2 regions of the Hydrogenispora ethanolica genome follow, and region 1 is predicted to be linked to the other one. Evidence: a T-box and tRNA genes for the amino acid it is inferred to sense, from the RefSeq annotation. Region 1 holds a T-box; the other holds one or more tRNA genes.
The links. A T-box is a leader RNA that pairs with one kind of tRNA and senses whether it is charged. The one in region 1 lies ahead of gltX (glutamate--tRNA ligase), so its partner is inferred to be a tRNA-Glu.
Positions count from the first base shown of each region.

Region 2: it has a tRNA-Glu gene. The T-box ahead of gltX (glutamate--tRNA ligase) is inferred to sense a tRNA for this amino acid. The anticodon was not compared.

Region 1 is NZ_SLUN01000003.1:28,108-43,928, forward strand. Features, by position in the region: gene EDC14_RS03360 (hypothetical protein) at 1-877, shown strand, start outside; gene greA (transcription elongation factor GreA) at 1,128-1,607, shown strand; gene lysS (lysine--tRNA ligase) at 1,840-3,315, shown strand; gene EDC14_RS03375 (hypothetical protein) at 3,485-4,432, shown strand; gene EDC14_RS03380 (hypothetical protein) at 4,451-4,726, opposite strand; gene EDC14_RS03385 (BC1872 family protein) at 4,989-5,405, shown strand; gene EDC14_RS03390 (hypothetical protein) at 5,513-6,022, shown strand; gene EDC14_RS03395 (TetR/AcrR family transcriptional regulator) at 6,128-6,736, shown strand; gene EDC14_RS03400 (HEAT repeat domain-containing protein) at 6,802-7,626, shown strand; gene EDC14_RS03405 (VOC family protein) at 7,636-7,977, shown strand; gene EDC14_RS03410 (zinc ribbon domain-containing protein) at 8,002-8,244, shown strand; gene EDC14_RS03415 (D-lyxose/D-mannose family sugar isomerase) at 8,386-8,937, shown strand; gene EDC14_RS03420 (cysteine hydrolase family protein) at 9,030-9,527, opposite strand; gene EDC14_RS27180 (helix-turn-helix transcriptional regulator) at 9,618-9,731, opposite strand; gene EDC14_RS03425 (carcinine hydrolase/isopenicillin-N N-acyltransferase family protein) at 9,928-10,734, shown strand; T-box leader at 10,923-11,174, shown strand; gene gltX (glutamate--tRNA ligase) at 11,515-13,194, shown strand; gene EDC14_RS03435 (ABC transporter permease) at 13,197-14,009, opposite strand; gene EDC14_RS03440 (ABC transporter permease) at 14,015-14,815, opposite strand; gene EDC14_RS03445 (ABC transporter ATP-binding protein) at 14,840-15,811, opposite strand.
Region 2 is NZ_SLUN01000006.1:75,346-91,166, forward strand. Features, by position in the region: gene EDC14_RS07055 (hypothetical protein) at 1-448, opposite strand, end outside; gene EDC14_RS07060 (hypothetical protein) at 558-824, opposite strand; gene EDC14_RS07065 (hypothetical protein) at 858-1,235, opposite strand; tRNA gene EDC14_RS26700 (tRNA-Glu) at 1,848-1,920, shown strand; gene EDC14_RS07070 (sensor histidine kinase) at 3,111-4,892, shown strand; gene EDC14_RS07075 (response regulator transcription factor) at 4,889-6,472, shown strand; gene EDC14_RS07080 (extracellular solute-binding protein) at 6,668-7,849, shown strand; gene EDC14_RS07085 (carbohydrate ABC transporter permease) at 7,946-8,866, shown strand; gene EDC14_RS07090 (carbohydrate ABC transporter permease) at 8,848-9,726, shown strand; gene EDC14_RS07095 (FAD-dependent oxidoreductase) at 9,748-11,088, shown strand; gene EDC14_RS07100 (dihydrodipicolinate synthase family protein) at 11,140-12,027, shown strand; gene EDC14_RS07105 (Fur family transcriptional regulator) at 12,395-12,787, shown strand; gene ahpC (alkyl hydroperoxide reductase subunit C) at 12,860-13,423, shown strand; gene EDC14_RS07115 (FAD-dependent oxidoreductase) at 13,432-15,054, shown strand; gene EDC14_RS07120 (hypothetical protein) at 15,358-15,821, opposite strand, start outside.

The DNA.
Region 1 (15,821 bases):
GCAGAAACAACCCCGCGACCTTTGGGAGCGGCTGATCCCGGAGCGGTGGCGCTACTGGTTCGGGCCGTTGCCGGCCGGCCCCTTGACCGGGGTCCTGCCCCGGGAAGAGATACGGGGCTGGGGGTGGCGGATCCCCGAGCCTGCTTTGCGGGTCTGGAATGAGCAAAAAACCGTCAAGATCTGGGAGAAGCTCGTCGGTGACCTAGCCGAGCGCCAGGTCAAAGTGGTCGGCCTGGATCCCGGGACGTACTTTTATCCCTCGAATCAAGTGCTCAACCTGCCGAATTTTCCGGGGGTGAGCGACGGGAAAGCCCTGGAAATGTTATTATTCCTGAAACGTTTCCGGAAACTGATCAAGAATTACGATATCGCGCCGCAGAAGGCCAAGGCGATGATCATCTGGGAAGAGGGCAATCTGGGGATCGCCTGCGCCCGCTTGGTCGCCAGAGAACTGCGTTTTCTAATCCTGGTCTCCTCCAATACCCGGTTGCTGGAACGAACCGCCGAACTGGTGGTCTATGAGACGGGCATTTCGCCGCAGATCTACGCCGCGCCGCCGCCCGACTATAAAGGGGCTCGGATCATCATTAAGTGCGGGCCCACCCCCAACCTGGAGCTGCCCCGCCGTTCCCGCCGGGCCATCTGGTGCGAACTGTTTCAGACCTACCCCTCGCTGAACAGCATCAATATCGAGCATACCATCGCCGTCCGCGACCGCCACGGGATGCTGCCGGTCTACCCCGCCTTGGGCGAGGCCCTGATCCGCTCCTATTTCGAACTGAATCTCGGTTTCTGGTACGGCTCGGATCTGCCCCTGGAACGCGTCTTCAAACTGGCGGTACTCCTGCGGGAGCTGGGGTTCGAGATCAACGTCTGAGTCCCCGGACCAAGGGCTTTAAAACGCCGGCGGGGCCGGGCCCGATGGTGGTTTTTCTTGACAGGGGAAACGGTTTCGATTATAATAAAAAATGTTTCAAGTAGCACTGGGACTACTGCAGTCCGGTGCTTCCTGTTTATTATTCACGGAGTATGCCAGAGCGGATGAAGGGTAGGAACCTTTTCGAATAATCTCTTTTAGGTGGACATATATTAACATAGAATTCGCCTGGCCCGAAAGGAGCGAGATTATGGCTAGCACTGACAAAGAAGTCATTCTCACACTCGATGGATTGAACAAGCTGGAGAAAGAACTGGAGCAGAGAAAAACGGTTCGCCGTCGGGAGATCGCCGAACGAATTCGGCAAGCGCTGGAGTTTGGGGATATCAGTGAGAACTCCGAATATGAGGATGCCAAAAATGAGCAAGGGTTCAACGAAGGCCGGATCCTCGATATTGAGAAAATGCTCCGTAATGCCAAGGTCATTGATGAGCAGGAGGTTCAGGCCGGAGTCGTCCGGGTTGGCTCCAAAGTTACCCTCGAGGATGTCAACAACGGCGAAGAAGTTGAGTATATGATCGTCGGCTCTTCGGAAGCGGACCCGTTGCAATTCCGGATATCCAACGAATCCCCGGTCGGCCGGAGCCTCGTCGGGCAAAAGGTGGGCAGCGTCGTGAATATCAATGTGCCAATGGGCACACTCCAATACAAAATCAAAGGCGTCAAGTGAACGGAGTGGTGAGAACCACTCCCGTTTTTTACCCGATCCGCCTCGCCGTTTGATATCATGCGGCAGGGACGGTTCGGACATCGTTTTTCCCATAGGACCTACTGTTTCAACTGCCGGTTACCGGCGCTGTTTTTCCATGCCCTCCCGGGATGGAACAGTTTTATTCATATTGAATCGTATCTTGGCGGCTCCGCGTGGGGTTCGCTTCGATCGGGATGGGGGTAGAAAAGGAATGGACTCGGAAGTACAAAAGACAAGCGAACAGATGGAACTGCGCCGCGCCAAACTGGACATGTTGCGCGACAGAGGCATTGACCCTTACGGGGAACGGTTCGAACGGACCCATCTCCTGCAGGAGATCACCGACCGCTTCGCGGAGCTGGAGGGGCAGACGGTGACCATCGCCGGGCGGCTCATCGCCAAACGGGATCAAGGCAAGGCTTTCTTCGCCAATCTGTCCGACCAGAGCGGCACCATTCAGTTATACGGCAAAATCGACGGACTGGGGGAGACGCCGTTTCAGGATTTCCTCGACCTGGATCTCGGGGACATCATCGGCGCCACCGGGACCGTCTTTAAGACCCATCGCGGCCAGATCAGCGTGCAGTTGGCCAGCTTCAAGATAATGGCCAAGGCCTTGCGGCCCCTGCCCGACAAATGGCACGGCCTGAAAGATACGGACCTGCGCTACCGGCAGCGGTACGTGGATCTGATCTCCAATCCCGAGGTACGGGAGGCGTTTCTGAAACGGACCAAAACCATCAGCACCATCCGCCGGCTGCTGGACGGCAAGAATTTTGTGGAGGTCGAGACTCCGGTCCTGAGCGTATTGGCGGGCGGCGGCCATGCCCGGCCCTTTGAAACCCACCACAATACCCTGGATCTGGACCTGACCCTGCGCATTGCCTTGGAATTGTATCATAAGCGGCTGATCGTCGGCGGTTTCGACCGGGTCTATGAGATCGGCCATTGTTTCCGGAACGAGGGGATCTCCACCCGGCACAATCCGGAATTCACCATGATGGAGCTGTATCAATCCTACGCCGATTATGAGGTGATGATGGAGCTGGCGGAGCAGATCATCGCCGAGGCGGCCATGGCGGTCTGCGGCACCACCCGCATCGAATACCAGGGCACGCCCATCGACTTGACCCCGCCTTTCGCCCGGCTCTCGATCACCGAGGCCATTAAGAATTACGCCGGCATCGACTGGCTGGCCATTGACAGCGATGAAGCGGCGGTCGCCGCCGCCCGGGGATTGGGGCTGAAGATCGACCCCAAAGCCACCAAAGGGATGGTGCTGGACGAGATCTGCTCCGAATACGTCGAGCCCAAACTGATGCAACCCACCTTCCTGGTGGACTACCCGATCGAGATCTCGCCGCTGGCCAAGCGAAAAGCGGACAATCCCGAACTGACCTACCGCTTTGAGCTCTTCGTCTATGGCCGGGAGATGGCCAATGCCTTCTCGGAACTGAACGACCCCGTCGATCAGCGCGAGCGTTTCGTGGCGCAGGCCAAGGAGAAGGCCAAAGGCAACGAAGAGGCCATGGTCTGGGACGAGGATTTCCTCAACGCCCTGGAATACGGGATGCCGCCCACCGGCGGCATGGGCATGGGCATCGACCGGCTGGTGATGCTGTTGACCGATTCGCCGTCGATCCGGGATGTCATTCTCTTCCCGCTGATGCGGCCGGTAAAAGAATAAGAAGCGACGACCAGGAGCCGGTTTACACCGGCTCTTTCTTTTTTATCCGGGGCGGACTTGAATTTTTTTGGAAAAGAATCGGCCCGGCTGAACCTTTTGCGGCGACGGTCCGTCCTTTGAGTGAAAGTTCCGATTACTGTCACGGCATATCGGAAGAGGGGAGGAACCGATGACACTCTTGGCTTGGCTTTGCCTTTGCATCGCGTTGGGCGCGGCCATCGTCGGGCTCGCCGTCATCGGCCGGGAACGGCGCTCCGGCGTCGCGGCGCAGGCCGGGTTTCGTCTGAGCCTGGCGGCCGGAGCCGGACTGATCTTCGCCGGAACGGTCATGCCGCAGCTGATCTTCGCCGCCAACATGGATCAGATTTTGGGCTGGCTCAGCCTGCTGCTCGTCCTGGGACTGGGACTGGAGCCGGCGCTGGGCGGTGGGCGGAGCGTTCCTTTGCGCCGGCGGCTCTGGGCCATCGGCCCCGGATTGGCCATCGGGCTGGTGATCGGGTTATTTCCGGAAGCGGCGGACCGGCCGCTGCTGTTCAGGCTGCTGATCGCCGGGACCGCCATGGCCCTGGTCAATACCTTGATCTTCTGGATGGGCCTGGGGGAAGCGCTGGGCGCTGCCAGGAACCGTTCCGGAATCCTGATCCGTTCGGCGGCGCTGATTACGGTCATCGGCTTCGGTTCGGCCCTGCTGACCACGGCGGGCGCGGAAGAAGTCCTGGAACCGGGCGACGCCATGACGGCCGGGGAGTACCGGATCGTCTACCGCGGTCTGCGCATCGAGCCGCAGCCCGGCGGGACCCGCAAGTATACGGCCTGGCTGGAAGTGAAGCGCGGAGCCAGGGAGCATTTCCTGGCCAACGCCGAAATGGTCCAGGATCCGGCCACCGGCCGCACCCGCTCCCGGACCCGGATCCATGCCGACCGGGCGGAGGAGTTGCGGCTGTTAGTGGCGGGCTATGAGGAGAATGGCCGGATCCGGCTCAAAGCCCGGTTCTTGCGCCATATGTACCTGGTCTGGCTGGGCGGATTGCTCCTGTTGGCCGGGGCCATCCTCGAAATGCTGCAGCAGTTGGATAAGCGACCGGCCCGGCTAGTCCTGAAGCCGCTGAAGCGTTGAGGACTCTTTTACCTTCCCCTATAACGGCAGGTGCAGCTGCACGCCGCCCAGGCGGGAACGGACCTTCTCCCAAAAGCTGTTACGCTCTTCCGGCGCTGGCGCCTCCGGAACCGTTTCGGCCGGCGGATTCTTGAATTGGATCCGCAGCCGGTGGGAACGGGCGTCGATCAGATTGCTCTCCAGCATGATTCCGTCCAGGTCGGGAAAGGGTTCATTCGCGGCGGTGGCGATCTTCAGCTTGGACCGGACTCGGCCCGGCCCGGAGACTCGCACCGAAATTTGAAAAGAAGCCATCGGTCGTTTCCTCCACAAAGACTCTCCAGGCAATTCCTCTGGCCATTGCCGGAACCCCCACGGCTGCTCCGGTTTTTGGCATCCTCTGATCAGGGTATGGAGCCCGGTCCCAAAGCGCGCCGGGATTCGGGCCCGATTCTTGCGGAACCCCGTTCCGGTTCCGTCACAGAAAGCCCGGGTTTTGGGCATACTAGCGCTACGGCCGGTACGGAAGCACCTTTTTTGCGCCGGAGCCGCTAAAAATCATGGGGGGATTCATTGGATGCCAGAACGAGCGGAAATCATGAACGAAGCGCCGGGAGCGGGACTGGACCGGCGGGTGGCGGAGCGGGTCATGTCCGTGCCGCGGCTTTACCTATATCAAACGCCTGCGGAATTCGGCACGATCCGGACACCCGGGTCGGACGAGAACGATCCGGCCATCCGCGACCACGCCCTTTCGGAAGTGACGCCGCAGTATTCCACCAATTTGGAGGATGCCTGGAAAATCGTGGAGGAGTTGAACTCGCGGGGCTGGCCGTTCGTAGTGATGCTGGATGAAGGAGGCCAAGTCACGGCGTGGACCGGCCGCCAGGCGGAGGTCCATGCCGGAGGCGAAGAGTCCGCCTCCCAACTGACGGTGCCGGAAGCCATCTGTAAAGCGGCGCTGCTGGCATTGGAGAGCAATGAATCGGAATGAATCCTGGTTATTCACCCCGCCCGAGGCTGCCGGTTCCGGCAGCCTCTTCGTATGCTCCACTGTCAGGGGCCGCGCCTGCGTCGACCCGGGATGAGAAACTTCCGCCGGTGAATCCGGCAACTGTGGCGGCGACTGCCGCAGTTGCTTTTGTGAATCCGGATGTTCCTTGGGTAAACGAAGATCGATCATCGGCGGCTCAAGATCCTGCTTTTGTGAATCCAGGAACTGTGGCGCTCACCACCGTAGTTGCTTTTGTGAATCCGGATGTTCCTTGGGTAAACGAAGATCGATCATCGGCGGCTCATGATCCTACTTTTATGAATCCAGGAACTGTGGCGCTCACCGCCGTAGTTGCTTTTGTGAATCCAGATGCTCCTTGGGTAAACGAAGATCGATCATCGGCGGCTCATGATCCTACTTTTGTGAATCCAGGAACTGTGGCGGTCATTGCCATCGTTGCTTGGGCCGAACAAGTCCCTCCTTTGGCGGATATGCCGCGTTCGCCGGCAATGCGCTTTCCCCGGCGGTTCCGGGAGTTTCTTTTATGGCAGAGATTCCTGAGCAGTGGGCCGTCGCGAACTGGGAATCCCGCCGGTTGCGCCGGTCTCCGCCCGTAGGTTCGCCTCGCCGCCAGCGGTGAAAGAAATGGGAATCGGATATTGACAGGGAAAACTTCGCGGATTATAATGAGTTTAAACTCATTGAGTTAGGAGTCATTGAAATTGTCGGAAACCCAACGCGAGGAACAGAAGCGGCGCACGCGGACGCTGCTGATCGAGACGGCCTTCCAATTGCTGGCCCGGGACGGATTGCTGGCGGCGCGCACCGGCGATATCGCCAAAGCCGCCGGCGTCTCCCACGGCACGGTGTTCGCTCATTTTCCCACCCGGGAGGCGCTGTTGAACGCGGTGATCGAGGAGTTCGGCCTGCGCAGTGTCAGGCGCCTGCACCAATTGGCCGGCGGCGGCGGGAGCGTCCGGGCGGTTTTAACCGCCCATCTGCAAGGCATGAAGGAATACGAAGCGTTTTATACCCGGCTGGTGGCGGAGGCCAGGCAGTTGCCGGAGAGCGCCCGGAATACATTGCTGATGATTCACTCGGCGGCCTCGCACCATCTGAGCCGCGCCGCCGAGGCGGAAATGGCCGCCGGGACGCTGCGGCCCATGCCGCTGCACTTGCTCTTCAACACCTGGCTGGGGCTGGTTCACTATTATCTGGTCAACGGCCCTCTTTTCGCCCCCGGCGGGTCGGTGCTGGAGCGGCACGGGCCGGAGCTGCTCGAACATTACTTGAAACTGATCCGCCCGGACGCGGCGGAGGAAGGCCGGTAAGCGCCAGGGCGGACAGCAAAGTTGCACTTTTTCCTTCCGAGAAACTGAAAAAGGAGCGGCAGACCATGGAAACAGCGAACGAATGGCAGGCAATGATCCCCCTTTTGGAGATTCCCGCCGAATACCCCCGGATCGAGCAGTTTTTGCTCCACCATTCCAATCTGCCCGGACCCAGGGGCAATCTGACCCTGGCGGACCAATTGGCCGGTGGCTTCGAGCGGGAAGCGGTAGGCCCGGAGCTGTGGGATTTATTGCGGCGCTGGGCGGATACCCCGGCCGAGAGCGCGCCGATGAATCATCCCCGAGAGTACCTGGTCTTCTGCGCCGTCCTGGCCATGGGGGCGCACTATGCCGGCGCCGGCCCGGAGCGGCAGCGGGAGATCATCGACCGGATCAGGCTGGCCATGAATGACCCGCGCTGGCGGGTCCGCGAAGCCGCGGCAATGGCCTGCCAGCGCATTGCCGAGCGGGATTTCGCGCCGGTGCGGCGGCATTTCGCTCTCTGGTACCCGGAGTCCAGCGATCTGGAGAAGCGGGGCTTTCTGGCGGCCCTGGCCCACCCCCCAATCCTGAAGCATCCGGAAATCGCGGCGTTTAGCCTGGAAATCAGCGCCGCCATCCTGGATGAGATCCCGGCCCGGGAGCGGGCCGGCCGCCGCACGGCAGAGTTCAAGGCATTGTCCAAGGGGCTCGGGTACGCGCTCAGCGTCTTCGTGGCGCACCTGCCGCAGGAAGGGTTCGCCTTCCTCAAACATTACGCCGCCAGCGCTGATCCCGAGCTGGGCCGGATCATCCGCTCCAACCTGGCCAAGTCCCGCCTGGCCGGGCGCTATGGCCCGCTGGTGGCGGAGGTGCTGGCGATCATGCCTCAAAAAACGGGCAGAAAGTAGGAATGAGTGATGAAGAATTACGACAATTTTTTGCTCCCAGTGGCCGATCTGCGGCAAGGGACGGAATTTTACCGGGACGTGCTGGGGCTGCCGGTCAAATTCAGCTTTCCCGGGCAGGGCATGACCGCCTTCCGGGTCGGCGACGCGGAACCGGCGATCATCCTGAACGCCGCTCCAGACGCGGCGCCGGCGATCTGGTTCGAAGTGGCCGACGTCCAGCAAGAGCATCAGCGGTTGACCGCCGGGGGGGTGCGCTTCGTGAAAGAGCCTTTCCGGATCCGCACCGGCTGGGCGGCTGAATTCCTCGATCCCTTCGGGAACCGCCTGGGGATCGCCGATTATCGCCAATAGCATCAGGAAAGGAGGGTGATGACAGTGAAAATTTGTATCGCTTGCGGGATGCCCATGGAGCAGCCGGAGGATTTCGCCGGCGCCGATCCGGCCAAGGATTATTGCCGCTACTGCGCCCGGCCGGACGGCTCGATGCAGTCGTATGAGGAGAAGCTGGCCGGGATGACCGAGTTTATCGTCCGGACCCAGGGCCTGGATGAACAGGCCGCTCATAGCGCCGCCCGGGGCATGATGGCCAAACTCCCGGCCTGGCAAGGCCGGGATTAACCGGGCTTCCGGTGATTTCCAAACCACCCGGCCGCTCCGCGGGAGCGCGCGGCTGTCCAAAAGGGCTTGCGAACCCTGCTACTTTTGCTATACTGAAGAAGGAGCCGGAAAACTCGGAAATGGAAAGGGTGGTTTTTGGAGATGTCATTAACCAAGCAGCAGTGGGAAAAAGCTCAGCAAAGAGCCTTGGCCTTGTTTGAAAAAGCCGCCATCGTCCTGACGGACCGGGAGAAGGAGCATCTGGAAGTGGCCGATTTCGGCCTGGAGGATCTGGACCGCTTCGGCCTGGAGATCGTCACCTATGTCAATACCGATCGGTGCTGCGCCAAGGAACTGGTGCTGTTCCCTGGGCAGACCTGTCCGGAGCACCGCCATCCGCCGGTGGCGGGCGAGCCCGGCAAGGAAGAGACCTTCCGCTGCCGTTACGGCCTGGTCTACCTGTATGTGGCCGGCCCGGCCACGCCGGAGCCGGAGATCAAGGCGACGCTGCCGGCGGGGCGGGAGCAATATTTTACCGCCAGACACCAGATCATCCTGCATCCCGGGGACCAGTACACGCTGGCCCCAGACACCTGGCACTGGTTCCAGGCCGGGCCCGAGGGCGCGGTGGTATCGGAATTTTCCACCAAGAGCCGGGATGAAGCGGATCTCTGGTCCGACCCGCAGATTCAGCGGATTCCGGAGATTCGGTAGTCAGAACCGTTTCATTTGGAAAGACATTGGAAAAAGCAACTCTCAAAAATCCGGGAGTTGCTTTTGTTATGGACGGATGGCAAGCGAATGAACTAGGACAGCAGTTTCATCAAGCCGCCGAGCGAGACGAGGTCGTTGATGCTCTCGACAAAGGGGATATTCCCCGGATTGCGGCTGGCCAGAGCGTTGCGCAGCAGAATGGGGCGGAGATCCCGGTCCAGCGCGCCACGGTAGGTGGAGAGGACGCAATTTTCCGCCATATAACCGCAGATGACCGGGGTATCGACGCCGCGATCGCGCAGCACTTGCTCCAGCGGCGTTTTATTGAACGAATTGCCATAGGTTTTGTGGATGTGCGGATCATCCGGCAGGATGGCCAGATGCTCGGGGAGATCGAAGCCGGGAGTCCCCGGCAGCAAGCCGTCTTCCTCGTCGATATGCTGGACGCAGACGACCGGCAAGCCCTTGCGGCGGAAAAAAGCGATGGCTTCGTTGATGAAGACGATGGCCCGGTTCAGCGATTCATCCGTGACCGGACTGCGGCCAAAGAACTGTTTTTGAACGTCAATGACTAACAATGCGGGCTTCATGGCAATCACTCCTTCGGTTTTTCCGAGGACAGTGATTCGACGGCGCGGGCCGGCAGTCCTGCAAGGGGAGGGTGAACAATTGGAAAACAATTACTCCTGGTATTCGAAGAGCTCCTCCACGGAGATTTGAAAACGGCGGGCGAGCTTAAAGGCCAATTCAAGCGAGGGGTAATATTTCCCCTTCTCCAGCGCTATACATTCCATATTCGGACGGTCCCATCGCGGAGCCGGAAAAGAAAGACCAATTTTTGGGATTTTCGGAAGAATGGGCAGGAAAAAAACGGCAAAGGCAGAATGATCCCCGTGGAATGAAGATCGATTTTCTTTTCCGGCCTGGAGCATGGCTGCAAAGGGGCAATGACCGGGCCGAGGCTTAAGCAATCGGGACTGGGGTGAGACGATGAAGAAACTGGTTTGGGTTCTCATGGTTTGGGGATTGGCGCTGGCCGTGGCCGGGCCGACCTGGGCCTGCACGATTTTCGAGGTGAGCGGGACCGCCACTCATTATTTCGCCAGCAACGAGGATTGGAGCGCCACCGATCCCGCCATGCGGGTCGAGCCGGGCGACGGGAAGCATTACGGCTATATCGTCTTCGGCTGGGAAGCTTACCTGCCCGGCTATCCGCAAGGCGGCGTGAATGAGCACGGCGTCTGTCTGGATTGGGCCTCCTTGACTCCCCAGCCGTTCCGGAATGATCCGGGCAAAAAAACGCTGGATGAGGATATCTTCTATAAAATCCTGAAGCAGTGCCAAACCGTGGCCGAGGCCATCCGGCTGGTCGGGCAGTACAACTGCCCCCATCTGGCCGAGGAGCATCTGCTGGTGGCCGATCGCAGCGGCGCTTCCTGCATCATCGAGTGGTCGGAGCGGGGTTATGCCTTTATCCGGAAGGACCGCAACTATCAGGTGATCACCAACTTCAGCGTCGTCAATCCGAAGGTCGGCTGGTATCCCTGCGAACGCTTTCAGACGGTCGATCGGGAGCTCCGGACGCGCCCGAAGGAAGAGGTCGATTTGGCCGCGGTCACGGAGCTGTTGCGCCGGACTCACCAGGAAGGGCAGTACCAAACCATCTATTCCTATATCGTCGACGCGCGCAGCCTCGATATTTACGTGTTTTACCGGCACGATTTTTCAAAGTATGTAAAATATAACTTCGCCCGGGAGGTAAGGAAAGGGCGGCATCAGGTCAAACTTTATCCGTAAGGAGCAGCTTCAGAGAATTTCAAATCACCATAACCTTCCCTTCGCAATACAATATATAGTGAGTAACCCGGATATATCATTCAATATATTGTATTGCGAAGCTTTTTCGAAGCGATTTGAAATCCTCTCGCTTGACAAATCGGCTGCCGCTCCCTATAATATAAAATACTTCCAAATCATTCATATCCGGAATTGCGATGAAGGGGAAGAGTAGTCAGGGAACTTGACCCGCAGAGAGCCCATGCCGGTGGAAATTGGGCAGTCGAGCTTGATGAAACAGGCCTTGGAGCAGTGGCTGAAAGACGGAGTAGGCTAACCGGGATCTTCCCGTTACAGAAGAGGGCACTATAAAGAGGATTCTTTATGCTGCTTTGTTGAGGGGGCATCGTTCGATGCCAACGCCAGGTGGTACCACGGAAATTTAACCTTTCGTCCTGTAACGGACGGAAGGTTTTTATTTTTGGACGGTACAACCCTGGAGTTGAGATCAGGAAGGGGATGCTTCTCATGGAAGCCAGGTGATAAAGTCTCTTTCAATCGATCCGGCTTGCAAAGATTTCAAAAACGACTTTATCACTTGCTTCAAGCAATCGCTGTGACTCCTTCCGGCTTTTAAGCCTGGTTTATCACAGCTCTTTGCAATGGGCGCTCTTCTTTATGCTGCTTTACAGAGTGGGCATTTTGCCAAACAAGGTGGTACCGCGAGAGTTTAAACCTTTCGTCCTTTCCGAGGACGAGAGGTTTTTTTAATTTTGGGACCGATGAGAGAGGAGAGTCGCAATGACTGAAACGATTGAACTGGCCGAACTGCTATATCCCGGGGTGACTGCGGATCCGGCCGCGGTTTTGGCGGCCTATCCGCGGCGGAATCTGCCGGAAGGAGCGATGGTCACCCGGTTTGCGCCCAGTCCCACCGGAATGCTGCATCTGGGCGGGTTATACGCGGCCTTATTTTCGGAACGGCTGGCGCACCAGAGCGGGGGAGTCTTTTACCTGCGGATCGAGGACACCGATCAGAAACGGGAGATCGCGGCAAGCATCCCGGGGATCATCGATTCATTGGCCTATTTCGGGATCCGCTGCGACGAGGGCATCCGCGGCGCAAACCTGGAGACCGGGGCCTACGGTCCCTACCTCCAGAGCCGGCGGGCCGGGCTTTACCGGGTCTTTGTCAAGGAATTGCTCCGCCGGGGGTGGGCATACCCTTGTTTCTGCAGCGAGGCGGAGCTGGAACGGATGCGGAATCTTCAAGAGCGATCGGGGATGCTGTCCGGCTATTACGGCCGGTGGGCGGCGCACCGGAAATTCACCCTGGAGCAGATCCGGGCGGAATTGGAGCGGGGCCGGCCCTATGTGATCCGCCTGAAGGCGCCGCAGGCGGCGCACGCGCGGATCGCGTTCCAGGATCAGATCAAAGGCCGGCTGGAGATGGCCGATAACTTTCAGGATATCGTGCTGGTCAAGTCCGATGGCCTGCCGACCTATCATTTGGCGCATGTGGTGGATGACTATCTGATGGGGACCACTCACGTGATCCGCGGCGACGAATGGCTGCCCTCGGTCCCGCTGCACCTGCAGCTCTATAAGGCCTTGGGCTGGGAAGCGCCGGCCTACGGGCACCTGGGGCCGCTCCTGAAGCAAGAGGGCGCTTCGCGGCGGAAGTTCAGCAAGCGGAAGGATTCCGACGCCGTGACCGCCTTTTACCAGGAGCAAGGCTATCCCGGCGAAGCGGTGGTCGAGTACCTGCTGAACCTGCTCAACTCCAATTTCGAAGCCTGGCGGCGCCAAAATCCGGCGCTCTCCTGGGAGCAGTTCGCGGTCAGCTTCGCGCGGACCGGCAGCGGGGGGGCTTTGTTCGATCCCGCCAAGCTCCTGGATGTGAGCCGCAACCGGATCGCCGGCTACGCGGCGGAAACCGTTTACGAAGCGGCGCTCCGCTGGAGCGAGCGCTGGAACCAGGACTTTTTTGATTTGCTGCGCTGCTATCCGGAGTATAGCGTGCAGTTGCTGGGCATCGAGCGAGACTCCGCCAAACCGCGCAAAGATTGGGCCAAATGGTCGGATCTCAAGGAGGATTGCGGGTATTTCTACGATGAGCTGTTCTACGGGGGCCTCGGAGAAGGGTATCGCTTTCCGGCGGAGCTGGAACCGGGGGCGATCCGGGAGATTCTCGAGGAATACCGGGCGATCCATGGCGAATACCGGGATCAGGCGGAGTGGTTCGGCGCGTTGCGCGAGCTGGCGGGCCGCCTCGGCTATGCCCGGGATCTCCGGAGCTACCGGGCGGACCCGGCGGCTTTCCGGGGCAGCATCAGCCAGGTGGCGATGGTGTTGCGAGTCGCCCTGTGCAACCGGACCGCCACCCCCGAGCTCTATCAGATCATGCGGGTGATGGGGCCGGAACGGGTGCGGGAGCGGCTGGAGCGCTGTCTGCAAAGCCTGAATGGCCGCGCCGGGTAGCGCTAGCTGCTGGCGCTGGTGTAGTGGCGGACCGCATAGTTCCAGAAGAGCCGGGTCAGCCCGAGCATCAAAAAGGGAGCCGCGATCCCCCAGATGATGTAGATCCGGTTCATCCGGCCCAGCACGAACAGGGCCGGGAAGTTGGTGACCACGAAGATCGGCAGCACGAAGGTGCCGATCCGCTGGATCAGGCGGTCGTAGACCAGCATCGGCACCAGATTGAAGTCCCAGAAAGCATCGGTCACCTCGGAGATGGCGCTGGTCTCGATGAACCAGAACGAGCAGATCTGGGGGAGCAGGAACAGCGCATAGCCCACCACGGCCCCGCCGCAGAGAAAACCCAGGAATCCCAGGGCGTTCACCAGGTCGAAGGGGATCTTCAGCCGGCTCCAGCCGACCGCCACCATCACCAGCCCGGCCAGAATATCCACGGCCATGATTCCCACGTCCGCGCGGCGCAGGGTCAGGATGAACTGGAGCGAGACCGGCTTGGTGATCAGCAGGTCCATCGAGCCGCTGTTGATCTGGTGGCGCAATTCGAAGAAGTTCATCATGAACAGGCCGGCGTAAAACCCGGTGATGGTCACGAAAGTGCCGATGAATAGGAGGCTGGCGTCGGGCGAGAGCCCGTTCACCGTCTTGCCGGAGATGTAAAAGACCACCACGTACAGGATCTTCACCACGAGATAACCGCATTCCATCAGGATGCCGGTGATAAAATTGGCTCTGTACTCCAGCTGGGCGATGAGCGAATTCTTCAGAAACAGCCCGTAAAGATAGCCGTGTTTTTTCATCTCCGACAGCGCTTCCCGCATCCCGCTCAACCTCCCACCGCCACGTAGCGTTTGCTGCCGGCCCGCCACAGCAGCCGGGCGATGCCCGTCAACAGGATGATCCAGAAAATCTGAACCAGCAGGCCCCGGCCCAGGGCGAACGGCTCCAGTCGGCTATTGATCAATTCCACCGGGAAGCTGATGGTGTATTTGAAAGGCAGGAAGCCGAGGGCCCGGGAGACTCCGGCGCCGAAGATGTCCAGGGGAAAGATGCCGCCGCTCAACATGATGATGACGATGCGGATCGCCTCAAATAAGAAGCCCACCTCAAACAGCCAGAAGGCCATCATGCCGACGCTGAAAAAGATCATGAAATTCAAGCAAAAAGCCAACAGCAGCGAAAGAAAGAAAACGCCGATCCGCAGGAGGTCCAGCGCCATGCCGAACCGCAGCCGGAGCAGGAGCAGCACGCCCCCGATCAACAGCAACAGAAAAGCGGTCTGGATCAATTTCTGTCCGAGAAAGGAGGAGAGCTTGTAGCAGAAATAATCCACCGGCTTGACGATGAACTTGTTCAGCCCGCCGTTTTTGATGTCCTCATTGATCTCATACTCAAAGCCGGTCCGGATCAGCCGGGAGACGATGTTGGCCATCAGCGTGTAAGCGATGATCTGGACATAGGTATAGCCATTGATGACCGCCGCGGTGTCCCCCCGGTAGATGGAGGTCCACAAGAAAAACTGGATGAAAGTGGGCCAGACTGCGCTGACCATGGAAAGCAGGAAATTGGCCCGGTATTCCATGGCGTTTTGAATGCCCAGTTGAAAGGTACAAAGATATTTCTGCATCCCGAAGATTCCTCATGGTTGATTTTATCGCTGGTAAAGCGCGGCGATGCCTTCTTCCAGGGGCACATCCTCGATATTGAAATCGATCACCGGCAGGTGCTCCAGCATCAGCGCGGAATTCTTTTTGAGCTGCCCCCGCTCCACCGCCAGGGTGGCGCTGACCCCGTCGAACGCCTTGAGCGCGCCGAAGCCGGCCAGCCGCTCCCGGCCGATCTCCTCCCCAAACTGCAGCCGGACGATCTTTTGCTCGCTGAACAAGCCGTTGATGCCGGTCAGCTCGCCGTCATAGACGATCTGGCCCTGGTTGATGACGATGGTCCGCTTGCAGAGCTCCTCGATGTCCACCAGATAATGGCTGGTCAGAATGATGGTGGTCTTCATCTGCTGATTGTAATATTTTAAAAAGTTGCGGATCTTCTGCTGGGAGACCAGGTCCAGGCCGATGGTGGGCTCGTCGAGCAGGATCACCTTGGGCCGGTGCAGCAGGGCCGCGATCAGCTCCAGTTTCATCCGTTCGCCCAGCGAAAGCCGGCGCACCTGGACTTTGAGCAACTGGCGGACTTCCAGCAATTCGGATAATTCGTCGAGGATGCTGAAATACTCCCGGTCCGGAATCTCGTAGATGCATTTGTTCAGATACAGCGACTCGTTGGCGGGCAGGTCCCACCACAACTGGTTCTTTTGGCCCATCACGATGGAGAACTGCATCTTGAAACCTTTTTTGCGTTCCCAGGGGACGTAGCCCAGGACCGTCGCCCGGCCGGAGCTCGGAAAGAGGATGCCGGAGAGCATCTTCAGGGTGGTGGTTTTCCCGGCGCCGTTGGGACCCAGGAAACCCACGATCTCGCCCTCCTCGATGGCGAAGGAGATGCCGGCGACCGCTTCCTTGACGAGCTTGCGCCGGCGGAACAGGTTTTTCAAGGAGTTTTTCAGTCCCAGTTCCTTCTCGTAATAAGTAAAATGCTTTGCAAGACGGTCCACTTCGATAACGGGCATGGTTACCAAC
Region 2 (15,821 bases), on a different contig from region 1:
TATTTACCTCATTTATAATTACACTTATAATTCCACTTTGTTGCAAATGACTTTGTAGTTCTTTTGCCATTGGCTCAACCCAGTCACGAGCAAACATCTCTTTGCCAGTATTCCATAATTTATATCCTTTTGTGACAATATAACTATAAGGAACAGATGAACCAAATTTATTACTTGGAGTTTGATTTGGATCAGAAAAAATGGTCAATGAAATACTATTATCATCTTCAGTTATTTCTGAAGTTGTACTTTCTTTTAAATTATTGGTACGCTGATAAACCGACGGTTGATACTTTTCATAAACTTCTTGCTGTTGATAATATTGATATCTTTGTCTCATATCTGGAGCAATTTTGGCAAATCCATCCTTAACCCCATTTTCAACTTCATCCATTTTGCCTTTCCATTGTTTATTAAATTTCGAAAAATCAAGTTGACATTTTGCCAATGATATATCCTCCAATCTTTTTAAAAAATAGATAAAAATAAAAAAGAGGGGATAACCTCTTCTTTTAATCAACTGATAAATGATTTAATTAATGATAAATACTTATGATTTAGCTTGTTTTAATTTTGAACTTCCCTATATTTTTAAAGTTATTTAGATTAGTTTCAAGCTCATCAATAAGTTCTTTAAGATAATGAATTTCTAAGGCAATTGGTCCTTCAAGGTGCGTATTAATCTTTTGCCCACATACAGGACAAAGCAAAGGGAAAAAGCAAGCATCATAAAAGAATTGAAGCGTAGAGTTGAATGAGTTTTGACAATTAGGACATTCAATCTCCACAGGATGATCACCCATCATATTCAAAAACAAAGACATTGCTTATCTCACCTCCTTTTCTCAGTTTTCAAATCAATCATCTAATCCCTGATTAAAAAGTGTTGATAAATCAATCTCTCTGTATCTCTTCTTGCTATCAGGATCAAGATATTTACCTTTGCTATTACCTAATGGCACTACAGTACTCCATTTGCTGCTGGAAGAGCCTAAGTATATATCCTCCTCATCGCTCTTTGGTTTTCTTTTTTTGGGCTTATCAGATATAGGTTCATCTTCATTCTCATCAGTATCTTCGGAGATAGCCGTTTCATCGTCTTCTGTTTCTGCTACTTCTTTTTCAATATGGAATTCTTCCGGAAATTGTTTTTCCAACTGTTCCAACTCGTATTTTTCAATAGAAGGAATAAACTCATCGAATGCATATATATCTATAAAAATCAGTCCTTTCAATAATATGAATGATTAAATTTAAAGTTTTTTTAAGGCCGTTTCTTATTGGATAAGGTGATTGTACCTTGGACCAATTTTGAAAGCTTTTAGATACAGATTTGATAATTAAATTTTGGGTAAAATGCTCAAAATGCTTGTCATTGCTGGGAAAAACGGCAATTAACAAATTTATCTTCTAGCTGGGGTTTTGTAACATCATGATTATCATGACTGAAACCGATTTTTAAGATGGGGGAGATAGGATTTATGGATTCTATAACTTCTTGCTATTAACTGATTGTCTTGATAGTAGTCTGAGAAGATATGAGTATCTCGTTTGTCAAGGTAACTCATTAATTTAGGGCTTTCGGTATAAATAAGGGCTTGACCAGAATGTGAGGATAGAACTTCGAAAGGCATTTGTTGAGTCATGGTTGACCTCCTATGAAAATTTTTTTATATAAACAGAATCACGCCTTAATTTAGGCGTGACCTGGAGCTTTCATATGAATAATAGTTGCCATTGTAGGGGGAGTGAGCAAAAATTTGATTGACTAATTGGGAATTATATAATAAATTAAAAGCACGGTGACCTTGGAGGTTCCGTATAATTAAAAACCTTGATTTAACTGCGTTTTTTTATTTAAAAAGTTCAATCCGCCCTTTCACGGCGGTGACAGGGGTTCGAATCCCCTTGGGACTACCAGAAATTCACTCCCGCGCAAGCGGGTATTTTTATGTTTGCCGACAATTTGCCGACAGCTATATAAAATACCAGTAAGAGAAACCTGGTGGACATATATGTCCACTATTTTTTTGCATTTTTTTAGGCCGGTTCGTTCCCGTGAAATATTTTGATTCATGGCGATGAAGTCAAGAAGCTGCTCTCTGCTAACCGTCACTTCTTCCACTGATTCCAGAAAAGCCGAAACCTTTCTAAATACTAAATCCCTACCATTGGCAGGATGGATGAAAGGAAGGCACGAATATACAGTAAAAACCTTGAATTCGGAGATGACAATGTATCGAAAAAACAACGCAAGTCCGATAGCTACGGTCGAAAATCCGCCTGATTTCAGCAGAGAAACAATAACGGAATAGCTATGCGAATAATTTAACGCGTTGTGCTAGTTGTACTTGATAAAAGGCATAAATTATTAAGGTGATGTCTTGTGTTCAGGTCGGCCATGCTGTTAATGCCCCCACCCATTGGGCCTTTTCAAAGCTGCCCGCCCTCCCCCATTGGGCAATGTCATCAAGCGATGATTACATATCTTGGAATTTTATTTCAACGGTGCCTACGATGTAGACGATATGCGGGCCAACCGGGGCATGAATGCCCCGGCTACAAGATGGAAGCCTTCCGTGGCTAATTTTCAGCAAAATATTTTATCCCGTTTTTTAGGGCCTTTCAAGGTCCTTTCGTCTTGTAGCCGGGTGATTTATCGCCCGGTTGGCGTTCAATTTCGTCAGCTAAATTTTTCCACGATAGCTTGATGACATTGCCCCCATTGGGAGGGGTCCGAAGATGCCTAAAATCGCGTGGCTATGGTTTTAGGCCCGTTTCTCCCTCCTCAGCGTTAAAAAATCTATGATTTTTTAATCGCATACATAGCGAGTGCCTTTTCGAGCGTTATATCTGCGATTAAAAATCTGTGATTTTTAACGCTGGGGAGGGCAGACATCTCTGAATCTGCTTCAGGGGTGAGGGCATTGGCCTGCAACGACATTATAAAGCTTTATCACATTACTTCTAAAAGCTGTAACTACATTACGATGAACTAGCACAATGCGTTAAGTTAATTAGGCTCCATACTACGAAATTGAACTCCGAGAATAATTGAAATGTATCACTGCAGTATGCTATGGATCAAGAAGGCTCAGGGAGGAAAAATAATGAAGGCCGCTCCGCTACAATGGATCGCCAAGAGCATCACCTGGAAATTGACGGCGGCATTTATTCTGCTGATTATCACGCCAGTATTGATCATCGGTTATTTGTCGTTTCATTTCTCTGAGGCGATCATCCTTAAAAAAGTGGGGCTCTCGACCTCGAAGACGCTGGAACAGACAGCCGGCAACATAGATAATCTGTTAAATGGAATGATCTCGGTGGCCAATAGTTTCAATCTGAACAAAAACGTGGCGGAGATCTTGACCCACGATACCAGGAGTCTGGAACGGCAATGGCGAGACATGACTATGATCGATAACCTGTTTGTCACTATCCATAGCACCTTTTTCCCGTATAATAGTTATTTTACGCTGGTTTCTGTGTATAACAACTCCTATACCTCTTGGGATAGATTACGGGGTTCAACCGCCCGAATGATGCAGGAACCCTGGTACAGTCAGATCCAAAGCAACCAGTTCTCATGGATCACGGCTCATGACAATTATGTTCACGAGGAGAGAGCCCGTTACCCGAAAGTATTTACCCTCGCCGGATATATACAGGAGAATATGGAGCGCAAGGTGTACGGTAAATTCATCATCAGCATCCCGCATCAGGAGATCATTAACATTCTCCGGAGAGCGGCGGCGTTTCCGGAAAGCAGCCTTGCATTGCTGGACGGGGCCAACCACCCCTTTATCTTGACCGGAGCTGTCGGAAAACGTCAGTTTTGGGAACGTGTCGCCGCGGCGACGGCGGAGAATCCCAGTGGTTCACTAATCGCTGTTTCCAAAGGTCGTAAGTATGTTATCAATTACCAGCGGCTTCATAAAAACTCCTGGAAAGTGGCGGAGATTATTCCCTATACATCCCTGCTGGGAGAGATTCGGGAGCTTCGAATGAAGATCGACCTGGTTTTGTATCTGTTCATTAGTTTGTTTGTAATTATCGCGGCCCTCATCGCAATTTCGATTACTCGGCCGATCAAAGAGCTGAGTACCTCGATGCGCCGGGTGGAGGACGGGGACCTGTCGGTACGGGTTATGCCAGCCGGCGAGGATGAGGTGGGGCAGTTGGTCGCCAGTTTCAATAAGATGGTACGAAAGATAAAGGATCTGATTGATCAGCTTTATCGGGAGCAACGGCGTGAACGCGAGCTTGAGCTTGATGCGTTGCAAGCCCAGATTAAACCGCATTTTTTGTTCAATACCCTCAACTCGATCCGTTGGATGGCTGTGATCAATCAGGCGGACGGCGTGGCGGACATGATCGGCTCTTTAAGCAATCTGTTACAGCTGAGCATTGATCCGTCCAAGTTTATCAGCTTTGAGGCCGAGTTAGAGAGTTTGAAGAGTTACATCCACATCCAACAGGTACGTTATAACTCCCGGCTGGAAACGATCTTTGATATTGACCCCGCAGTGTTACGACTGCGAACGATCAAATTAATTCTGCAGCCGGTGGTGGAAAACGCGATTATTCACGGCCTGGCTAAAAGCAATGACGGAAGAATCAGCGTCAGCGCTCGACGCGACGAACATTCGGTGATCGTAATCATTGCCGATAATGGGAAAGGGATTAGCGCGGAGAAGCTGATACAGTTGCTGCGGGAACTGAAGGAGTCCGTCGATCAACGGCGTTCCGGGATCGGTCTGAACAATGTTTACCAACGATTACGGTTGAACTTTGGTGATCGGGCCGATCTTTCGATTAGCAGCGAGCCGGGGGTCGGCACGACGGTGATGTTGCGGCTGCCGGCATTGGCGGAAGGGATGGAAGAATGATGATCAAGGTCATGATCGTTGATGATGAGTTTTTGGTTAGGGTTGGCATGCGTTCGGTTTTGGACTGGGGATATCATGGCTTTGAACTTTGCGGCGAAGCGGCGGATGGCGCGGAGGCTTTGAATTTATGTGAAAAGCAGCAGCCCGACATTATTTTGACGGATATTAAAATGCCCAAGATGGACGGGATGGAGCTAATCCGCGCCGTAAAGACAAAATATCCTTGGGTGCATTTTATCATTTTGACCTGTCTGGATGAGTTGAATTTGGTGAAAGAGGCGCTGGCACTTGGAGCAGCCGGCTATTTCACCAAGATCTCGGTCAACCGGGAGGAGATCTTACAGACATTAGTGGGGTTGCGGGAAACGATCCAACAAACCCGGCAGAAAGCGGCTGAACTGGCGAACTTAAAACAATTAATCGCCAGTAACCGCGCGGTGTTGAAAGAGCAACTATTTCAGTCCTTGATGACGGCGGGACGGGCCGGAGAGAACGCCGCCATGCCGGAGGCCAGCCCGTTGTGGAGTTGTCCCGAAGTTTACGACCGGGCCGACTTATTTCTCCTAGTAAGGCTGAACCGCAATCAGTCTATCAGGGATCCGCAGCTGTTTCGCCAATCCGTACTGGATCTGTTGCAGGAGATTATCGGCAGGCATCGACTGTGCGGAGAGGTTTTTCCCGCGGCGGAGACGGAGTTTTTGATCGGCGCTTATGAGCGGGATGACACAGTGCATGAATTCGCACAGCTTGATGCGTTGCTGCAGGATATCCGGGAAAGCGTCCAACTTTACTTCAATACCTCATGCTTGGTCGTATCGACCGGCAAGTTTCATTCGTTTCGGGAACTGTCGGAGGTCTTTCGCCAGCTACAAACGGAACTGGCCGAACTGGCCCGAGCTACGGGAAAACTTCATCCCTCCGGCCGCCTGGACGAGCGGTTGGCCGGGTCCATCAGCGCGGGATTGAAAGAGGGAGACAATGAGAAGATCCTGATCGCGTTAGAAGAAGTGTTCGCCATGGCGACGGAGCGGGGCTGGCAACTCGAACAGTTGCGCAAGATTGGCTTGCAGGTCATGTTTGGCTTCGAAAAAGAGCTAGAGCGCTATGATCAAACGATCGATGTTGTCTTCGCCGATGATCTGATCGGCCAAGTCATGAGCTGCCAGGAACAGACTACTCTCAAGACGCTGCTATTGAAGGCGGCGTTAACTGTGACCGGAGCGCTCGTCGATCTGAAAGCAAATACCTTCCGGCAAGACGTGAAACGGATCATTGATTTTCTGGAACTGCATTATGCTGAAAAGATCAATTTGGATTATGTGGCGTCGCTCGCCAATATGAACAGCGCCTATTTTAGCCGGCTCTTCAAAAAAGAGTGCGGGTTGGGTTTTGTGGAGTATTTGAATCGGATCCGCATGGAAAAAGCGAAGCAGCTACTGCAGAACAGCGCCGTTAAGCTATTGGAGATCGCCGAAAAAGTGGGATTTGAGGATGTCAATTACTTCGGTAAGACTTTTAAGAGGTATACAGGGATGTCACCCAGCGAGTACCGGGAGCAGTTCGGCGTTTTTTTGACATGACAGGTAAAAAAAATACCTGTCATCATTATAAATTCATTAAAAACGCACGTTGACGAGGTTATGGGAGGGAGAAAAGGATTTCGCTAAGTTAAGAAAGTGTAAAAATAATACTACAAATGGTATAGATCCTCCGTTCGTTTCGGGAACGGCTTATTTTATACTAAAATGTATCAAAACGATGGGAGGATATCGCAGATGACTGCCAACTTTATGAAAGCGAACCCCGATATTCATGTGGAGTACGTGTTTTATAAAAACGATCCGGCGGGCAATACCAAATTGAGTACAGCCTTGATGGCTGGGGATGATGTGGATGTGTACTTGAATTACGGGGCCAGACGGATTGAACCGCGAGCTCAAAGCGGCATGGCTGTCGATCTCGCACCCTATCTCGCCAAAGACCATTTGAATATGAAAAATAATTTCGGAACCGACTATTTCACTCAGAACGGCAAGGTTTACGCACTGCCGGCCAGTACTTTGAAAACCATGGTCTGGATCAACGGGCAAGCGCTGCAAGAAGCCGGTCTGGCGATGCCCAAGAAGAACTGGACCTGGGATGATTTTAAAGACTATGCCAAAAAACTGACCAAAGGGGTTGGCTTTAACAAGCGATACGGCGCGATCTGGTATGATCCCGGTTATTCATTTACCACCCCGGCCCGCGGTTTGCTGGGCTCCAATTATTACTATAAAGCCGACGGTACCTCCAACTTTGATCATCCGGCTTTCAAGATGTCGTTAAAGTATAAGCTGGAACTCGAGAACCAACTCAAGGTTCAGGAGAACCGGCTCGAGTTTTTAATGGCTAAACTGAACTACTGGTCAGAGTTTTTCACCGGCAAGGCAGCGATGATGATCGGCTCCGATGCCATGCTCCGACACGCACTCAATCAGAAAGATTACCCCCGTACCTGGAAAGTAGTCTTCGCTAATCTACCCCGTTATGATAAGAACACCAAGGTGAATTATATGGGTCGGACCTTCTTTGACTATATTGCAATCGGTAAGAACAGCAAACACAAGGATGCCGCCTGGAAACTGGCCAAATACTGGGCGACCCAAGGGTCGATCGATATGTTTAAATACGGTCGCGGCTCGGCGTGGAAGAAGACCAATATCTCCAAAATAGCGGAATTGATCATCGGCCCGGAGAATCAGAAACTATTTGATATTCCCAGCTTTAAACGGGTTTTTCTTGATTTCACTAGCCCCGGTTATAATGATAGTAACTTCACCGCTTACGCGCAGGTCGACCAGATCATCACCGAGGAATATGAAAAGGCTCAGCTTGGCACGATCACGGTCGATCAGGCTTTAGAGAATATGAAACGCCGCGCCGATCAAGAGATTGCTAGGGAAAAAGCGAATAAATGACCAAGTTGTAAGAATGGTGGAAGACAAAATCATTGAGGGATGAATACATTCATCCCTCGTTTCAAATCAAATACTCCATGACAGGTGGTTATGAAGATGCTTCACAAAATTCCCGGGCGCGGGCGGAGCTTCTCCAAGCAATGGCAGGATGACATCACCGGATATTTGTTCCTGCTGCCAAGTTTGACGGGTTTTATCGCTTTCATCGGCATGCCGGTGGTCATGTCGTTACTGCTATCTTTTACTCAATGGGACCTGGTCTCCGGATTTCAGGGGATCAAATTCATCGGTTTGGACAATTTCAAGCAAATGGCGACGGATGAATGGTTCATCAGTTCGCTTCGGAATAATCTATTTTATACGGGAATGTTGGTTCCGGTTGCGTTGGGACTCGGCCTTTATTTCGCGTCGATCCTTAATGACAAGGTCTGGATGAAGCAGATTTTGCGCACGGTCTTTTTCATGCCGTATGTTTCGAACATCGTGGCGGTCTCGGTGGTTTGGATGGCCTTGTTCCATCCAACCCGGGGTCCGATTAATTACTTGCTCCACCTACTGGGTATGGCTAATCCGCCGCTGTGGCTCGCCAGTGACAAATGGGCACTGACCGCGATCACGATCATCGAGATCTGGATCAACATCGGTTACAATATGGTCATTTATCTGGCGGCACTGCAAGGCGTTCCCAAAGAACTCTATGAGGCCAGCGAAATCGATGGGGCGACTGGGTTCAAGAGGTTTTGGCAGATCACTTTTCCGTTACTCTCGCCGACCACTTTTTTTCTGTTGATCACTGGTATTATCAACTCATTCAAAGTCTTTGGGCAGGTCAACATCATTACCCAGGGCGGACCCGGGACGGCGACCACAGTTTTGGTCTATTACATGTATACTGCGGCGTTTCGCTTCTACAAGATGGGCTACGCGGCAGCCTTGGCATGGGTGTTGTTCATCATGATCTTTGCAATCACTATCATTCAATGGAGGGGGCAGAAAAAATGGGTCAATTACATGTGAAAGCCGCCGAAGAGCGGTTTGCCCTTTCCCTGGCGCAGCGGCAAGGGTGGGGCAAACTCTTCTATACAGTTGGAACATGCTTGATCGGATTGCTGATGATCATTCCATTCGTCTGGATGCTCTCTTCCTCATTGAAACGGGAATCGGATATATTCGTCTATCCGATTCAATGGATTCCAAAGGTCTGGCAATTCAGCAATTTTCGAGAAGTCTGGCAGGGAAGCGCGCCTTTTGGTTTGTTCTATATCAATTCGATCTTGGTGACATTCTGGACCGTATTGATTCAGGTTTTGACCAGTACAATGGCAGGGTACGCCTTTGCCAAGATCAATTTCAGAGGTCGCAGTTTCTGGTTTTTGTTATACTTGGCGACCATGATCATTCCGCCACAGGTCACTTTGATTCCAAAATTTATCCTCTTTAACTGGCTAGGATTGCTCAATACTCATATTTCGATCATCCTGCCGGGAGCCTTTTCGGCCTTTGGCGTATTTATGCTGCGCCAGTTCTTTGTGACGCTTCCCAGCGAGTTGTCGGAGTCGGCCCGGATCGACGGTGCCAATGAGTTCCGGATTTGGTCGCAGATCATGATGCCGCTCGCCAAGCCGGCGATTGCTTCCTTGATCATTCTGGCCTTTGTCTGGACCTGGAATGATTATATGACACCATTGGTCTTTCTGCGTAGTAAAGAATTATATACCATTCCGTTGGGGTTGGATTATTTCATGGACGACTCCGGAACGGAGTACTCGTTAATTATGGCGGCAGCGGTATCGGCGGTAGTACCGTTGATCGCAGTCTATTTCATCGGCCAGAAATTTTTTATCGAAAGTATCGCTGCTAGCGGCATTAAAGGTTGAAATCAGAATGGGGTGAGCGAGATGTACGATGCGGTTGTGGTTGGAGGCGGTGTAGCCGGAAGCGTGGCGGCGATTGCCAGTGCCCGGAATGGAGCCAGGACCTTGCTAATTGAACGGTACGGTTTTCTCGGCGGCAGCCTGACCAATGCGGGAGTGGGGCCCATGATGACATTTCACGCCGGAGCACGTCAGGTTGTAGGGGGGATCGCCGCCGAGATAGTGGATCGGCTCAAAGAACGGGGAGCCTCGCCAGGACATATCACCGATACCATCGGATATGCGTCGTCTGTGACCCCGTTTGATGCGGAGAGCTTAAAGCTGCTCCTGGATGAGATGGTGAGAGAAAGTGGTTGTGAATTGCTTTTTCACACCATGCTGGCAGGGGTAGCGGTGAGCAATCAAATGCTGAGAACTGTAACGGTTTGTAATAAAGCCGGAATCAGTGAGATCGATGGGAGATTTTTCGTGGATGCCACTGGTGATGCTGATCTGGCCTATTTCGCAGGAGTCGACTGTCAAAAAGGGCGGGACTCCGATGGATTGACCCAGCCAATGACCTTGAACGTCAAGATCGGAGGGGTCGATATCGTTGCGATCAAGTGCTATATCCGGGAGAATCCCGGCGAATTTTTGCTGAAGGATGACGGCGAGTGGATAGAGACTACGGCCCGCCTTTCGGTCTCCGGTTTTTACACGCTCTTGAAAGAGGCTGTCACCGCCGGAGCGATCACTTTCCCCCGTGATTTTGTACTGTTCTTTGAGACCAATAATCCCGGGGAGGTGATCCTCAATATGACCCGGGTTCTTCAAAAAGACGCGACCGATCCAGTCCAGTTGACCCAGGCAGAAGTAGAAGGCAGGCGGCAAGCACGTCAAGCCTTCTTATTTTTGAAAAACAAGGTCCCCGGATTTTCCGATGCAATACTGGTAAGTACCGGCGTTCAGATCGGCATAAGAGAATCGCGACGGATCAAAGCCTCATACCAGTTGACAGCAGAGGACCTGCTGAGCGGCAGGAAATTTTACGACGCCATTGCTCGAGGCGGTTACCCCATTGATATTCATAATCCGTTAGGGCAGTCCACCGACTCTATCCATCTGCCAGAGGGAGCATCCTATCAGATCCCTTACCGGAGTCTGCTAAACGGAAGGATCTTTAATCTGGCGGTGGCGGGTCGCTGCATTGGGGCCACGCATGAAGCGGCGGCCGCAATTCGGGTGTCGCCGATCGCCATGGCGATCGGGCAAGCGGCGGGAACGGCAGTCGCGCTGACTGCGACGCATGGGCAAAATCAGAATTTGCACTGCTTAGATAGCGCTCGATTGCGGGAGACGCTGATGGGTCAAGGGGCAATTCTCTAACAGAACACATCAAGATTAAATTTTAAATATATGTTAAAGGAGTGCTTTTAAATGAAGTTGACAGGGGTGGTCTGCCCGATGGTGACGCCATTGGACAGTGAACAACGGATCGATGAGGCCGGAACTCGGCGGTTGGTGAGCCGTTTGATCGCTAAGGGTGTCGACGGACTCTTTTTATTGGGTACGATGGGTGAGTTTCCGATGCTGGTAGAAGCGGAAAAAGAACGGCTGGTGGAGATCGTGGCCGATGAAAACAGAGGCCGTGTAAAACTATTGGTTAATGTCTCAGCCGAAGGTCCGCGCAAAACCGAATTGTTTCTAAAGAAAGCGGTGGAAGCTGGAGCGGACCTACTCGTTTTGACCCCGCCGTATTATTACAACACGCGCGATCCTAAGGAGATCCGCGATTATTACCTGTATTTCAGCGCTAACTCGGGCCGGCCGATCTTGATTTACGATGCTGGAAAATATACCAATAACCCGCTTCCTGACGATTTGCTGATCGAACTGAGTTATCAGGAAGAAATCATCGGATTCAAAGGAATGCTCTTCAATCATCTGCCGGCTTTTCGGGAATTGACCGGCCGAACCGATTTCTCGCTCTTTCAGGGAGACGAAAGCAGTCTCGACTTGGCGTTACAACTTGGCGCCGATGGGGTTGTTCCGGGCATCTGTAGTTTGGCGATCGATCCATGCGTTCAACTTTACCGGCGAGCTCTGGCCGGAGATTTTCAGGGCGCCAGAGCCATCCAACGGGAATTGGCTGAGATTCAAAAAACGGTTTATGGGACGGGCGGCCGCCACTGGGGTAATGGCCAGAAGTATGCCCTGTCGTTGCTTGGGATCTGTCAGGAATACATCGCCACTACGTTGTTGCCTGTCAGCGAGAGCGATCGTGGCGAGATCCGGCGGCTGCTCGAAAAGTACGCGATCGATTGAAGTGAGTCCACGGCGTAGACCGGGCGGCTGACGACTATTACAAAGTTATACCCGCTTCCTTGCCTTACGGCTTGAATGCGGGTTTTGTCTATACTCTATGGCATGACAATTGGATCATGCCATTTTTTATATCCCGGATAATTCCCATCGGAACGGCTTTCGCCGCATGAAGCGTTCCGGATGGCTGCTGCTTTTCATGACGTTGTTGGGCCAGGGCACAGGCTGGCTACTGCAAAAAAAATTTTTGGATTCGGGTAGAAAAAATTAGATAGTTCTTGACAAACTAAAGAAGGAGTAGTATGTTTTTGTTAACGATAATAGTAATGATTACTATTATTAATATTTTGAAAGTGGGACAGGGAAATCCATGAATCGAAGGTTCAGTACCCAGAAAAAAATGATTGAAGAAGCCCTCCGGATGCTCGATCATCCGACCGCTGCAGAGGTGTATGAGGAGATCTGGAAGGCGTATCCCCAAATCAGCCTGGGTACCATCTACCGCAATCTGAACACCATGGCAAGCGAAGGGGAGATCATGCGGTTGTCCTTTTCGGGTTCTCCCGATCGCTTCGACCCAAACGCCGCTGAACATTATCACATCGTCTGCACCCGCTGCGGCCGGATTCTTGATACGGACGACAGTATCCCGCAGGAACTCCTCAATCAGCTGGACCAAGCGGTTGAAAGCTCCACGGGTGTCGAGGTGGAAGGACGGACCATGCTTTTTTACGGAATCTGTCCCGCTTGCAAAAAGAATTAGCAGTACCAACCGGGATTTCTTGCAGCGCTTTGCTGCCGGAACACGAAAAAAACAATAAAGGAGGCATTCTCAATGTCATTAATCGGAAAAGAAGTAAGTGATTTTAAAGCACAGGCCTTTGTGGGCGGTCAGTTCAAAGAGGTGACCAAAGCGGATCTGCTTGGAAAGTGGTCGGTGTTCGTATTCTACCCCGCGGACTTCACGTTCGTATGCCCGACCGAACTGGGCGATTTGGCCGATCATTATGCGGAATTCAAAGAGATTGGCTGCGAGGTCTATTCGGTGTCCACTGATACTCATTTTGTGCATAAGGCGTGGCATGACGCTTCGGATACCATTAAAAAGATTACGTATCCGATGCTCGCCGACCCGACCGCCAAAATCGCGCAGGATTTTGAGGTTTACATCGAGGACGCGGGCCTGGCGCTCCGGGGCAGCTTTGTCATCAACCCCGAGGGGAAGATCGTATCGTATGAGGTCAATGACACCAGCATCGGCCGGGAAGCGGCTGAACTACTGCGCAAGGTCCAGGCAGCCCAGTTCGTCGCCGCGCATGGCGATCAGGTATGCCCGGCGAAGTGGCGGCCCGGAGCCCAAACCCTTAAACCCAGCCTTGATCTGGTCGGAAAAATTTAAAGTTCGCGATGAAGAACCTTTATGATCTGATTATCATCGGCGCCGGCAGCGCCGGAATGACCGCCGGAATCTACGCCGGCCGCTCCAAGCTGAAAACGCTCGTTTTGGATAAGGAACCAGTCGGCGGACAAATCAAAATCACGTCGGAAGTTGTGAATTATCCGGGTATTCTCCGGACTTCCGGCGCGGAACTGGCCCAGACGATGCGCAAACAGGCGGAGAGCTTCGGTGTGGAGTTTCTGAACGCGACGGTGCTGTCGGTGGATCTTTCCCAGGACATCAAAAAGCTGATAACCTCCGCGGGAGAGTTTGAAGCGCTGGGGGTGATCGTCGCCACCGGTTCGAAACCGCGCACGTTAGGTTTCGAAGGCGAGGAAGCGTTCCACGGGCGTGGCATCGGCTACTGCGCCACCTGCGACGGCGAGTTTTTCGCAGGCATGGATGTTTTCGTCATCGGCGCGGGCTTCGCGGCGGCGGAGGAAGCGATTTACCTGACGCGGTATGCCAGAAAGGTGACGATCATCGCCCGGGAGCCGGAATTTACCTGCTCTAAAACCATTGCCGACAAAGTGCTGGCGCACCCCAAGATCGAGGTGAAATTCAATACCGAGATTCTGGAGGTGGGAGGCGAAAAGGTTCTCCAATACGCCAGATTCGTCAACAATCAGACCGGGGAAACCTGGCGCTACGATGTGGCGGAGGGCGACCCGACGTTCGGCGTGTTCGTATTCGTCGGATACATCCCGCAGAGCGTCGAATATGCCGGACAACTGGAGCTCGACCCATCCGGCTATATTCTGACGGATGAGAATTTGAAAACAAACGTCGATGGCGTTTATGCCGCGGGAGACATTCGTCCCAAGACCCTTCGCCAGCTTGTCACGGCGGTTTCGGACGGCGCGCTTGCAGCCACGGCGCTTGAGAAATATATCGCGGAAAAAAAGGAACAGCTTGGTATCGGCCGCGAGGCGGAGTCCGCCTTCGAACCGCCGGCGGGACCTTTTTTCGACGAAGAACTCAAGAACCAACTGACGCAGATTTTCGCGCGTTTTCAAAACCCCATCGGCTTGGTCGCCTTTTTGGACGAAGCCAGCGATTGGGGCGATGAACTGAAAGGGTTCCTGGCGGACTTTGCGGCACTCACCGACCGGGTCCGGGTGGAGATCCTGAATAAAGGGGAAAACCCGGAGCTGGAAAAGGCGGTTCATGCCACGATCTTTCCGACCTTTGCCATCCTCGACCGGGACGGAAAATACACCGGGGTTCAGTTTCACGGGATTCCCGGCGGCCATGAGATCAACTCCTTCATCCTGGCGCTTTATAACGCCGCCGGACCCGGGCAGGCGATCGGCGAAGATATTTTGGCCGGAATCCGGTCGGTGGCGAAACCCGTCAATCTCAAGATCGGCGTTTCCCTCTCCTGCACGCTCTGCCCGGACGTGGTGGCCGCCGCGCAGCTGATGGCATTGAAAAATCCTCTGATTGAGGCGGAAATGATCGACATCGCCCGATTCCCGGAATTTAAGCAGCAATATTCCATCCTGAGCGTTCCGGCCATCGTGGTGAACGACACCCGGCTCCTGTTCGGCAAAAAGAGCCTGGAAGAGCTGCTGCAGATCGCCAGTACTTGATGGTTTTGGTTCATCCTTTTGCGGGCTCCACCGGTCATTGATAGATCGGTGGAGCTTTTTGCATGTGTCCGGGAGGTGAGCGCCGGAGGCGCCAAGCCGTACGGCCTGATAGAGAGAACCCTTGACCAAAAGCGGGCGGGTTCGCGCTACGAGGTGGAAACCGAAGCGGCCCACTGCAAAATCCTGTCCCGAATCCCCTAATCCCGGCAATCCGCGCCATCCGGTTTGCTGTCGAAAATCCCCGCTCTGTCGCAGATGATGAATGTTTCATGATTCCCGATCACCTTCCCGGGGGAAATATCGCTATTTTGTAGTGAAAAGAACCGTGGCGGTAACCGCCGGAGATGCTTTTCCAACCCAAAATTCATCTTCTGTCGCAAAACGAACTACGGCGATGATTGCCGTAGTTCGTTTTGTAGCAGAATATTGATGTTTGATTACGGAATGATCTCCGGCAACCACTGCCGGAGTTGTTTCTGTCCCGGAATGAACTGCGGCGCTGACCGCCACAGTCGATTCGCGAACAAAATCGACGATGGCAATCGTCGCTGGGGTTGTTTTGGGAAAACAAAAAAGAACCGCCGGTTTCGATTCAGGTTGTCTCAAAACGCCAAGCGAACCCGGAGTTTTATTGATGGAGGCGATGGGTCCCGAATTCAATGAAACGGGATGCTTTTTGGGGCATTTTATCATCTCTGGACATTCATTTTTATCTATCGAAGAAACGTATGTCCGGCAAGGGCTTCCTGTTGCAATCCAATAGTCAT